DNA from 4 places in the Pseudoalteromonas sp. 10-33 genome. Region 1 is predicted to be linked to each of the others. Evidence: predicted binding sites of a transcription regulator. Region 1 holds the regulator's gene; each other region holds the start of a gene.
What was found. Region 1 encodes MetJ, which represses methionine synthesis genes. Its sites were predicted from a motif close to TAGACGTCTAGACGTCTA; they were not measured.
Positions count from the first base shown of each region.

Region 2: a site for MetJ is predicted at 2,001-2,018, ahead of metA (homoserine O-acetyltransferase MetA). Genes of this name have one in related genera too.
Region 3: a site for MetJ is predicted at 1,507-1,524, ahead of ATS76_RS02060 (methylenetetrahydrofolate reductase). Genes of this name have one in related genera too.
Region 4: a site for MetJ is predicted at 1,377-1,394, ahead of metK (methionine adenosyltransferase). Genes of this name have one in related genera too.

Region 1 covers NZ_LOFI01000001.1:63,371-66,588, reverse strand. Annotated here, with positions in the region: gene metB (cystathionine gamma-synthase) at 1-1,119, opposite strand, end outside; gene metJ (met regulon transcriptional regulator MetJ) at 1,319-1,639, shown strand; gene ATS76_RS00270 (malic enzyme-like NAD(P)-binding protein) at 1,710-2,951, opposite strand.
Region 2 covers NZ_LOFI01000023.1:41,856-45,073, reverse strand. Annotated here, with positions in the region: gene ATS76_RS11115 (homocysteine S-methyltransferase family protein) at 1-998, opposite strand, end outside; gene metA (homoserine O-acetyltransferase MetA) at 988-1,935, opposite strand; gene ATS76_RS11105 (M24 family metallopeptidase) at 2,119-3,218, opposite strand, start outside.
Region 3 covers NZ_LOFI01000001.1:446,179-449,396, forward strand. Annotated here, with positions in the region: gene ATS76_RS02055 (response regulator) at 1-418, shown strand, start outside; gene ATS76_RS02060 (methylenetetrahydrofolate reductase) at 510-1,466, opposite strand; gene ATS76_RS02065 (M16 family metallopeptidase) at 1,724-3,218, shown strand, end outside.
Region 4 covers NZ_LOFI01000001.1:478,537-481,754, reverse strand. Annotated here, with positions in the region: gene tkt (transketolase) at 1-1,190, opposite strand, end outside; gene metK (methionine adenosyltransferase) at 1,496-2,647, shown strand; gene ATS76_RS02190 (hypothetical protein) at 2,815-3,218, shown strand, end outside.

The DNA of each region.
Region 1 (3,218 bases):
TAATAAGTCGTTTATATCTTCTATACCGACTGAAACTCGAATAAGCGTGTCGCCAACCCCTGCTTCAAGCCGTGCTTTAGGTTCCATTCCAGCGTGTGTCATCGTTGCAGGATGGCATATTAAGCTCTCAACTCCGCCCAAAGACTCTGCCAAGCTAAAATCACGTAAGCTTGTTAAAAACGCCGCAGCATCGTTTATGTCGCCTTTAATATCAAAACTCACCATGCCACCAAAGCCCAGTTGCTGAGCTTTAGCTAATTCATGCTGTGGGTGCGATTCAAGGCCTGGGTAATACACTTGACGAACAAATTCAGACTTATCTAAATAGTTAGCAATCGATAATGCGTTTTCTTGATGCTGCTTTAAACGCACATTGAGTGTTCGCAAGCCACGCAATGTTAAATAACTATCAAATGGCGCACCTGTAATACCTATATTATTTGCCCACCATGCCAATTCATCGCCCAGCGCTTGTGAAGCTGCAATCACCGCACCGCCTACTACATCTGAATGGCCGTTGATGTATTTGGTGGTCGAGTGCACCACTATATCAACACCAAACTTAATGGGGTTTTGTAATGCCGGTGATAAAAATGTGTTATCAGCAGCAACTAAAGCACCGCACTGCTTAGCAATATCGGTTATTGCTTTAATATCAGTTAAGCGTAGTAATGGGTTACTGGGTGTTTCTATCCAAATTAGCTTGGGTTTAATTGCTAAAATTTTGTCCAAGCTTTGTGCTTGAGTTAAATCTAAAACTTCCAGCTTAAGCAAACCGCGCTTTTGCAGTGAAGTAAATAAACGATAGCTGCCGCCGTAACAATCATGAGGGATCACCAACGTATCATCATGATTCAAAATTTGCGTAGCCAAATGAACGGCAGACATGCCCGTAGCAGTAATAATGCCCCGTGCTCCGCCCTCTAGTTCGGCTAACGTTTCAGCTAAAATATCACGATTGGGGTTACCACTTCGTCCGTAATCATATTGGCGTTTTGTATCAAAGTCGGCAAACGAATATGTTGTCGATAAATAAATAGGTGCGACAACTGCGCCATGATGCTTGTCGGCTTCAACACCACTTCTCACTGCAATGGTTGCTTTATTTTTTTCGCTCATATTCGTCACCTGCTCAATTTGGATGTTTAGACGTCTAAAAGAGTAGTTTATCTCATTAAAGATGTCAAAACATTTAAAGCTCTAGATGGCTAAATAACTAGTATTTGACTATCTTTTTTAAATCGATAGAATTTCACGCATATTCATATGCATTGTAGCGCATGTGAGCAATTATTAATCTGAGGCGACGATACATCTTATGGCTAAATGGAATGGTGAGTATATTCACCCATACGCAGAACACGGGAAAAAATCAGAACAAGTAAAAAAAATTACCGTTTCGATCCCACTAAATGTATTAAAGGTATTAACGGACGAGCGCACGCGTCGTCAAATTAATAACCTACGTCATGCAACAAACAGTGAACTACTTTGTGAAGCGTTTTTACATGCATTTACCGGCCAACCTTTGCCTAACGATGATGACTTACGTAAGGATAACGCCGAAAAAGTCCCTGAAGAAGTGAAAAAAATAATGCAAGAAATGGGGCTAGAAGTGCCTGTGTTAAACGAAGACTAAACGTAGTTTTAGACACAAAAAAACCTCAATTAATTGAGGTTTTTTTGTGTCTAAAGTTACAACCTAACAGTTATTCCATGTAGTTTTCAGGTAAATCAATTTGTGCAACACCTGACTCTACCGCAGCCATTGCAACCGCTTTTGCAATGCGTGGTAGTAAACGAGGATCCATTGGTTTTGGAATAATATACTTATCGCCAAACTCCAGCTTATCAACACCCGCAGCCGTCAGTACTTCAGCAGGCACAGGCTCTTTTGCAATACTTCTAATCGCTTCTACGGCAGCTATTTTCATTTCATCATTAATTGCACTAGCGCGTACATCAAGAGCACCACGAAATATAAACGGAAAACACAACACATTATTAACTTGGTTAGGGTAATCTGAGCGACCCGTTGCCATAATTAGATCGTTTCGAGCTGAGTGGGCCAAAGCAGGGTCAATTTCAGGATCGGGGTTTGAACAAGCAAACACAACTGGTTTTTCTGCCATTAACTTTAAATCGTCGGCGGCTAATAGATTAGGCCCCGATACACCAACAAATACATCTGCATCTTCAATCACATCTTGCAACGTGCGCTTATCTGTATTGTTTGCAAAAAGTTTTTTGTATTCATTTAAGTCATCGCGACGAGTATGAATAACACCTTTACGGTCAAGCATGTATATGTGCTCACGCAAAGCACCACACTTAATTAAAAGCTCCATACAAGCAACCGCAGCAGCACCCGCCCCCAAACACACAATAGTGGCATTTTCGATAGACTTGCCCTGCACCTCAAGCGCGTTCAACATACCCGCAGCGGTTACAATAGCTGTACCGTGCTGATCATCATGAAATATAGGAATACTGCAGCGTTCAATCAACGCTTTTTCTATTTCAAAGCACTCTGGCGCCTTTATATCTTCGAGGTTAATACCGCCAAATGTGTCGGCAATATTAGCCACTGTATTAATAAAATCTTCCGTGGTGCGATGTTTAACTTCAATATCAATAGAATCAAGGCCAGCAAATCGCTTAAACAGTAACGCCTTACCTTCCATTACAGGTTTTGAAGCAAGTGGGCCTAAATTGCCCAGGCCTAAAATTGCAGTACCATTAGTGATAACCGCAACCATATTCCCTTTGCCGGTATATTTATAAGCGTTTGCAGGGTCAGCAGCTATTTCGCGTACTGGTTCTGCAACTCCTGGGCTATATGCTAATGCGAGATCTTTAACCGTTTCAGCAGGCTTGGTTAGCTCAATGCTAATTTTTCCTGGAACGGGGTGCGAATGATAGTGTAGTGCTTGTTCACGAAAGTCTGACATAACGCGATTGTATCCTGCAATTAAAGTAAAAGTGAGAGGTGAAGTTTAGGCTACGATACCCTTATTATTTTTAAATTCCAAGCAATATCAGGTCTATCCTGTTATATGCTAGTTCGATTAATTTTAAGAGGTTTTTCAATAACTTTAGTAAATTATATCGACACTTTATAAATAAAAATTCATCCAATAACGGGGTTTAAAGGCACATTTGTTCTTTCATTATTTTTTATAAAACATCTTAATAAAGTCTTATTAAAATAAGCAAAA
Region 2 (3,218 bases), on a different contig from region 1:
ACGCCTTCAAGCCCTTTAGCAAACGCACGAATATGCGCAGGCGTTGTACCACAGCAGCCACCCACAATATTTATAAAGCCCGATTTGCCCCAATCTATAATCTCGGCTGCCATTTCAGGTGCTTCTAGGTCGTACTCACCAAATTCGTTAGGTAAACCGGCATTTGGATGTACTGAGGTAAATGTTTCGCATACGCGCGAAAGCTCTTCTACGTATTGGCGAAGTAAGTCTGGCCCTAGGGCGCAGTTAAGGCCAATTGAAATAGGCTTAATATGGCGAATAGAGTTGTAAAAGGCTTCGGTTGTTTGCCCTGAAAGCGTACGCCCTGAGGCATCGGTAATTGTGCCCGAGATCATTACAGGTAATGTGCGCCCTGCTTGCTCAAACGCTTCTTCTACTGCGAATGAGGCGGCTTTTGCATTGAGGGTGTCGAATATGGTTTCGATAAGTATTAAATCGGCGCCGCCTTCCATTAAAGCAAGAGTAGACTCAACATAGGCATTAACCAGCTTATCAAACGTTACGTTGCGGTAACCTGGGTCGTTTACATCTGGCGAAATAGAACAGGTTTTAGATGTTGGCCCTAAAACACCTGCCACATAGCGAGGTTTTTCAGGGTTTTTAGCGGTGAACTTGTCACATATTGAGCGTGCGAGTTTTGCCGACTCTAAGTTTACCTCACGGCTTATGCTTGCCATGTCGTAATCTTCCATCGAAATGGTGGTTGAATTAAAAGTGTTAGTTTCGATAATATCTGCACCGGCAGCTAAAAAGCTGCGGTGTATTTCTGTTATTAACTCTGGCTTAGTGAGGCTTAATAAATCGTTATTACCTTTTATGAGCACGTGCCAGTCTTTAAAGCGCTCGCCTCGGTAGTCTTCTTCTTCGAGTTTATGAGTTTGGATCATGGTGCCCATAGCGCCGTCTAAAATTAAAATACGCTCTTTGAGCGCTTCACTTAGTTGGGCCTGTTTGTTGGCGGCTTTATTATTCGGCATAGTTGTTAGTCCTCACATCTTGGCTAACTAAATTAATATCATACGGTGTGGTTTGATACACGTAGTAATTTAACCAGTTCGAAAAAAGTAAAAAAGCATGGCTTTGCCATGTTTTTGAAGGTTGTTTGCTTGCATCATTATCAGGAAAGTAATTTTCAGGTTTTGGCGCATCTGGGCTTTTTTGTAAATCGCGCTCGTACTCCCCTTTTAGGGTGTCGGCATCGTATTCCGGGTGGCCGGTTATAAACACTTGGCTACCCGATTTATTTTTAAGTAAGTAAGCACCTACTCGCTCAGAGCCTGCTAATACAACAAGATCATCACATGCGTTTATTTTGTTTATATCAATGTGCCCATACCGTGAGTGTGGTACTAAAAAGGTATCGTCAAAACCGCGAGTTAATGCCCCGTGTTTAAAATGGCATTGGTGGGTGAATACGCCACACAGCTTGTTGGGTTTTAAGTCGCGCTTTAAGTTGTAGCTGTGGAATAACGCGGCATGGGCCGCCCAACACGAAAACAACGTAGAGGTAACGTGTTGCTCTGCCCAATCAATAATGACTTTTAGCTCTTCCCAGTAGGCAACATCTTCATACTCTAAATGTGCTAGTGGTGCACCTGTAACAATAAGCGCATCGTAGTTGTTGTTTTTTACCTCTGAAAAATAGCGATAAAACGTATCGAGGTGTTCTTCTGAATTATTACTGCTGCGGTGGGTGTCTAGGCGCAGCAGCTCTACGTTTACTTGCAAAGGAGAATTGGCAAGCAAACGAATAAACTGTACTTCGGTTTCTACTTTATTAGGCATTAAATTTAATATAGCCAAACGCATTGGGCGGATTTCTTGCGTTTTTGCACGGCTTTTTGGCATTACAAATACGTTTTCTTGGCGTAAACGTGCAATGGCCGGAAGCTCATCCTTTACAGTGATTGGCATATTTTTAACTCCTACTCATAAAAACTCGTGCTAATTATGAACTGAAAGCAAAAAATATCAACCTCTAGATGTATAGATGTCTAAATGAAATTTATTCATTATTACTTAAGTCTGTAGCAAGCAATGAGTTAACCCCCTAAAAATAGGCTTAACTCACTGCATTTAACATACTTACTTTTTAAACTACTCGTTGTTACCTACTAATACTAAATTTTGTTGAGGAGGAATTAAATACTCAGCGCCGTTTTTAGTAATCACAGCCATTTCTTCAACTGAAATGGTTTTAAACTCGGTGTTATTCAAAGGCCAACTAAAAAAACCATCAAAGGCAAACACCATTCCTTCTTTTAGTTTACGATGTGCTGCAGGCCTTACTTGCGCACTGCGAGAACCCCCTAAATTTGGGCCAGTGTCGTGCGCAACATATCCTACTGGGTGACCGGTGCTCCATGGCACAGGCTCTGAGTTGTATTTATTCATTAATACGGTTTGAGCTTGATCCACGTCTATGCCTTTTACGCCGGGTTTCATGGCATTAAATGCGGCAAAACCACTGTCTCTGGCGTTAATCCAATATTGCTGAATGTTGGCCGGTGCAGAGGTTTCCCCTTCTTTAAGTACATAAGCAAAACGCTGAATATCACTTACCCAGCGATTGTAGAGCTTTACACCAAAATCAATTTGAATTACGTCACCCGGCATAATCACTTTATTTGTAGAATGCGAATGTCCGCGGTCGGGGCCTGAGTTTACATTAGGATTTTGGTCGGCAGCCCACGCGTCAGTTACGCCTCGTGCTTTCATTTTAGCTTTTAAAAATTTGGCTACATCGGCATCGGTGGTTTTACCTGGAACAATGGTTTTATAAGCCTCTAGTTGCCACGTTGCTGAAAGCATTGCAGCCTCTTTCATTATTTCAACCTCCGCAGGTAATTTAATTGAAAGCCATTGATAAACGACTTCTTCAGAAGATACGAGTTTTGCTGTGTGCTTTGCGCCTAATAAGCTCGCTAGTTGCTTGTATTGTGAGTGCGATAAGCCATCAGCCTGCGCGTTAAGGTCAGAGACATTTATTGCAATGCGCTCAAAAGGCTGCTTTTTTATAAACTCAGCGGCGTATTTTAACGCAGACACACTGCGTGGCACTGAGATCACTTTTTCATGTATATTTAGCTCGTCGAGTGCTTTTGCTTCGCTTGAAGGTGAGTAAGCAACTGAATGAAACGTCCCTTTATTGAAGTAAAATAAGTACGCCGCTGGAGATCCTGCGTTTTCACAGCCAA
Region 3 (3,218 bases), 380 kb from region 1:
ACCAGAATCATTAGAGAGCTCAAATACACAAAATACACTACAAAAACTGCAAGGTATTCATATTTTATTGGTTGAAGATAACCCACTTAATCAACAAGTAGCAACACAAATACTTCGTAAGAATGGCCTAATTGTTGATATTGCCAATGATGGCTTTGAGGCGTTAGACGCGCTAAAACAAAAAACTTACGATGGGGTGTTGATGGATTGCCAAATGCCTCGAATGGATGGCTATACGGCAGCCATAGAAATAAAAAAACAAGCTAAGTTTAAAAACTTACCCATTATTGCGATGACTGCTAATACTAGAGAAACCGATTTATTAAAGGCGCAAGACTGCGGTATGAATGGCTATATTTCAAAACCCATTAAAGTTGAAAGTATGTTTGAGGTAATAGCAAAGTGGGTGTGTATTTAATTTTTGTTTTAAAGTTGTTTTTTAAATAAGTTGGTGAGATAAAAAAGGCAAGCCTGTAGCTTGCCAAGAAGGGTGTAAATTAGTTTAACTATTAAGCAATTTGTTTTTCAGCTAGGTTGAGTTCCATTGTTGCTTTTAATAAACGGTATAAGTTTATTGATGCGTCAATTTCTTCTTTTCGGTTTGTTAAGCTTTCAATGTTTAAACCTAGTGGCACGTCTAAGTGTGCACAGCTTTTTAAAATTGAATCGAGATTTTCGCGGCAAATACGCACCGATTCACTCAAGGTGTTGTCGGCGTCAAGCATGCGCCATTTAGTCGCCTCTGGTACTGAAATACCTAGCCACTGCATGAACTCTAGGGTTTTTTCACCGCCACATGGTGTAAACGTGAGTATAATACGTTTTGGTGCAACGCCTTGTGCCTTGCAGGTACGCGCGTAACTTGTTATTAAATCAATAGTGGCTTGTGCGTTATAAACTGCTTGCGATATAAAAAACTGACAACCTTGCGTTGTTTTTTCTATTAAGCGTTCGTGTTCATTACGTTTACTTGCATGTCGCTCTGCAATGGTTACGCCTCCTAAAAAGAAGTCATCACTTTGCTCTGCTAATGTTTTATAAGCGTCGGGTAGGCTTAGTTTTATATCACCTACTGACGATGGGCTACCTACTAAAACAACGTTTTTTAAATCAAATTCATTTTTAGTTTCATTTAGCCAATCTTTAAATTCTGCTACACCGCGCTGAGCTACACTTTTATATGTAATCACATCTAGGCGTGATAAATCTTTTAACAACTTACTGTATTCACGCGGATCAACAGTTTGCTTAAATGGAAACGGACGAGCCTGATTAGTGCGGCTACTCTCATCTTGAATATCGTAAATAACAACACCGTCGTACTCAATTTCGTGTAAGCGGCCCAGTAGTTTTTCTGCAATGGTTTTTAATTGCGCTTTATCAGTGCCTATTTTAGGGGGCGTTGTACCAATAAGATAAACACCTTGATTGGTGTCCTCAATTTTCTCTTGCAGTGATAAAGCCATAATCCTCATTCCAGCTCAATGGTTGATGGAATTAATATAGCAGCCATTTAGACGTCTAGATAGATTTTTTAAGTGAAAGTTTTTCAAGCAACGTGAGGATTATTCATACAAAGATGTTCCTAAATTAAGTGCATGACACAGTTGTTTACATAATAAAGTCGCTGAGGGCTCTTATATTTATTGGCTTTGGGGCATAATTAGCAGTGAAATTGTAAATATTTTGACAACAACTTTGCTCAATTTACTAAAGGACAATTATGAAATTTAAATTATTAGCAACAAGCCTTGCGGTATCACTCGCTTTAACTGGCTGTGCAATGCAAAAAAATGAAACAACGCAAGCAGCAAAACAAGAACAAATAAAAAAAGCTGATGACCGTGTTTTTTCACAAGATTACCTAATTGAAGAGCTTGATAATGGCCTTCGAGTCATGGTTGTTAAAACGGATTACCCAGATGTAGTTTCGCTGCAAATACCGGTTTCTGTTGGATCTCGCAACGAAGTTGAGGCAGGCAAGACCGGCTTTGCTCACTTTTTTGAGCATATGGTATTTAAAGGCTCTAAAAAATTTCCGCAAGACGAATACACCGCCATATTCAAAAATGCAGGGGTTGATAACCGCGCATACACCACCAACGATTACACTAACTACCATTTAAACTTTTCAAAGCAGCACCTTGATAAAGTACTTGAGATTGAAGCTGATATTTTCCAAAACTTAACCTACACCGAAGAGCAATTTAGAACCGAAGCATTGACGGTAAAAGGTGAGTACTTAAAAAATAACGCTAGCCCGATTCGCAAGTTATTAAGTGCTGTGCGTGCAGAGGCTTTTGAAAAGCATACTTACAAACACACCACAATGGGCTTTTTTGAAGACATAGAAGCCATGCCAGACCAAATGGCTTACGGTAAAGAGTTTTTTGATAAGTTTTATAAGCCAGAATATGTATCGCTAGTTATTGTGGGTGATGTTGACCCTAAAGCTACTATGGCAATGGTTAAAAAGCACTGGGGTGGTTGGGAAAAAGGCGATTACGTTGCCGATATTAAAGCTGAGCCAAAACAGCAAGCACCTAAATATTTACATGAGCAAAATAAAGCCTTACCAGGGCATTGGTTAATGGTATCGTACAAAGGTGCGCCGTGGGAGCCTGCTAAAAAAGACAGAGCTGCGCTTGATTTAATCTCACAGCTTTATTTTTCAAATAACTCAGATTTATACCAAGAGCTGGTTGTTGATAAACAAATTGCTAGCCAAATGTTTACCTATAATCCAGAAACCAAAGATCCGGGCCTACTGCATGTATTTGTAAAAGTAGAAAACGAAGAAGATTTAGCTAAAGCACGCGATGCAATTAATCGCACTTACGCAAAAGCACGAACAGAACTGGTCGATGCACAAAAATTAAGTGACTTAAAATCTAATCTTAAATATAGCTTTATTAATGGTTTAGATTCGTCGCAAGCAATAGCATCAACGCTTGCGAGTTACATGCATTTTGAGCGCGACCCTGAGGTTATTAACCAGCTTTATAAATCAGCCGACAACATCACCGCTGAGGATATTAAAGCGGTTGCCAATAAATACTTTGTAGATAACGCCCGCACTACAGTGACAATGTCGGCACTTGAGAAAGCACCGGGGTTTGAGCAAGAGGCGAGTTTAAGCGAGGTGGTTGCAAAGCTTGAGCAAGCGCCAGAGGCACCGTCATTTAAAGTGCTTGATAAAACTAATAGCTCGGTGCTGA
Region 4 (3,218 bases), 420 kb from region 1:
GTTAGGCCTTTAGAGCCATCCCAAATTGTTAAGTTTGAACCTGCTAAATCGGCAGAGCCACCCATAAATTCTGGTAATAATGGGCCAAATGCATTTAATGCATTTTGTGACGCTTTACGTGACGCTGGATTCGCCGGGTTTGCTTGTAACTCTTCAATGTACGCTTGAGACTTTTCAGCCCAATCCGCAGGTAAATCTGAATTTGTACGGCGTTTGTATTCAGCGGCAAGCTCTGGGTGTGCTTTTGCATAGGCTGCAAACTTTTCGTCCCAGCTTGATTCAAGCTCTTGACCTTTAGCCTTTCCATCCCACTGTGCGTAAATGTCTTCAGGAATTTCAAAGGCATCGCCTGTCCAACCTAAAAACTCACGAGACGCTTTAATTTCGTCATCGCCAAGTGGTGCACCGTGACAATCGTGGCTACCTGATTTATTAGGTGAACCGTAACCAATAATTGTTTTACAACAAATTAGCGTTGGTTTATCAGTAACGCTTTTTGCTTCTGCTATTGCAGCACTTACCGCATCGCCGTCGTGGCCATCAACATCACTAATTACGTGCCAGCCATATGCTTTAAAACGTGCTGGTGTGTCATCGCTAAACCAACCTTCAACTTCACCATCAATAGAAATACCGTTGTCGTCCCAAAAGGCAACTAGCTTACCTAGGCCTAATGTGCCGGCAAGTGAACAGGCTTCGTGCGAAATACCTTCCATTAAACAACCGTCGCCCATAAATGCGTAGGTATGGTGATCGACAATGTCGTGCCCTTCACGGTTAAATTGTGCCGCAAGCGCTTTTTCAGCAATTGCCATACCTACCGCGTTTGTGATCCCTTGACCTAATGGGCCCGTAGTAGTCTCGATACCTGGCGCATAACCATATTCTGGGTGACCTGGTGTTTTAGAGTGCATTTGACGGAAGTTTTTAATTTCGTCCAGCGGTAAATCATAACCACTTAAGTGCAATAAAGAATAGATAAGCATTGAACCGTGGCCGTTTGAAAGAATAAATCGATCTCGGTCTGCCCACTCTGGATTTGATGGATTATGTTTTAGATAATCGCGCCATAATACTTCTGCGATATCAGCCATGCCCATAGGGGCTCCAGGGTGACCAGATTTGGCCTTTTGTACTGCGTCCATTGACAAGACGCGAATAGCATTTGCAAGTTCTTTGCGAGATGGCATGAATTCTCCTACCTTATATATGTATTTGCGCGGGTATTTATGTGTTCGTTTATGTACTCAAATTATATGAGCACTGTTATAACGACCATTCTTACTTATTGTGGGGGCTGTGTGCAATTAAAAACCCTATAAAAATGAGGTATTATGAATATTTTTTAAGACCATAATGTCATAACTAATTTTATTTAGACGTCTAGGCGTAAAAACACTATGCAAGGTGTTTTGTTTTAGATAAAATACGCCCCTTAATTTTTTAGCGCTAATACCGACGTTTGTGAAGCGCAATATTTGTGAGCAGAAATACAATGGCAAAACATTTATTTACTTCTGAATCTGTTTCTGAAGGTCATCCGGATAAAATCGCCGACCAAATCTCTGATGCGGTTCTTGATGCTATCCTAGAGCAAGACTCTCATGCCCGCGTTGCGTGCGAAACATACGTGAAAACTGGTATGGTTATGGTTGGTGGTGAAATCACGACTAGCGCATGGGTTGATATAGAAGAGATTACACGTAAAACAGTACGTGAAATTGGCTACACGCATTCAGACATGGGTTTTGATGCAGACTCGTGTGCAATTTTAAACACAATTGGTAAACAGTCTCCTGATATTAACCAAGGTGTTGACCGCACTAGCCCAGAAGAACAAGGCGCTGGTGACCAAGGTTTAATGTTTGGTTATGCATGTAACGAAACCGAAGTATTAATGCCTGCACCAATAACGTATTCTCACCGTTTAGTTCAACGCCAAGCGCAAGTGCGTAAAAGCGGCGAGCTTAACTGGTTACGTCCAGATGCAAAATCTCAAGTTACTTTTGCATACGAAAATGGCAAGCCAGTTGGTATTGACGCAGTTGTTCTGTCAACTCAGCACAACGAAGATATCTCACAAAATGACTTAGTTGAAGCAGTGATGGAAACAATCATCAAGCCAGTACTTCCTGCTGAACTAATCACAAGCGCAACTAAATTCTTCATTAACCCAACAGGTCGCTTTGTAATTGGTGGCCCAATGGGTGACTGTGGTTTAACTGGTCGTAAAATCATCGTAGATACCTACGGCGGCATGGCCCGTCATGGTGGTGGTGCTTTCTCTGGTAAAGATCCATCAAAAGTTGACCGCTCAGCTGCATACGCTGCACGTTACGTGGCTAAAAACGTAGTAGCTGCTGGCCTTGCTGATAAGTGTGAATTACAAGTGTCTTACGCTATTGGTGTTGCAGAGCCTACTTCAATCAGTGTTGAAACGTTTGGAACTGGGAAATTAGAAGAAGCACGTTTAATCGAACTAATTCGTGAACATTTTGACTTACGCCCATACGGCTTAATTCAAATGCTTGATTTAGAGCGCCCTATCTACCTTCCTACTGCAGCTTACGGCCATTTTGGCCGTGACGAATTCCCGTGGGAACGCACAGATAAAGCAGAAGCACTTCGCGCAGCTTCAGGTCTTTAAGACCAAAGCAATAAAAAAACGGTCCTTTTAAGGGCCGTTTTTTATAGCTTCTTATTTTGTTTAACACTGCTAATTTATGGTTATACAAATAACTATTAATTGGTCCTCGAACTTTTTTATACTTTAGGTATATACTCATTAAATTATAAAGCTTTAGGGATATTTAAATGACCGATAATTTTCGCGTTATGTTTGCTGGACTCGCTGATAACGTTGACACAAAAACAGCGTGTACAAACCTGGCGGCAAAACTAAAGATCTCAGAAGAAAAAGTAGCCTTATTTTTTAATGGTAAGCCTTTATTTGCGCCTAGCGATAAAAACAAAGCGTTAAAACAAGCTAAGCTACTTGTGGGTTTGGGCATTAAAAGTAAACTTCAAGCGGTATCAACAAGTACAGAAAAAGCCACTCAAACGGTAAGTGATAACCAACGAGATGAACGTATTTTTGATGCGCTAGACTACATAACTAGCAGCTTAATTAGGTTAGAAGAAAAACTCGAAGACTTAGAACAGCGCCTACCCGAAAACCAAACAAAAAACCCTGAAGTAGATGAAGACGAATGGCAAGA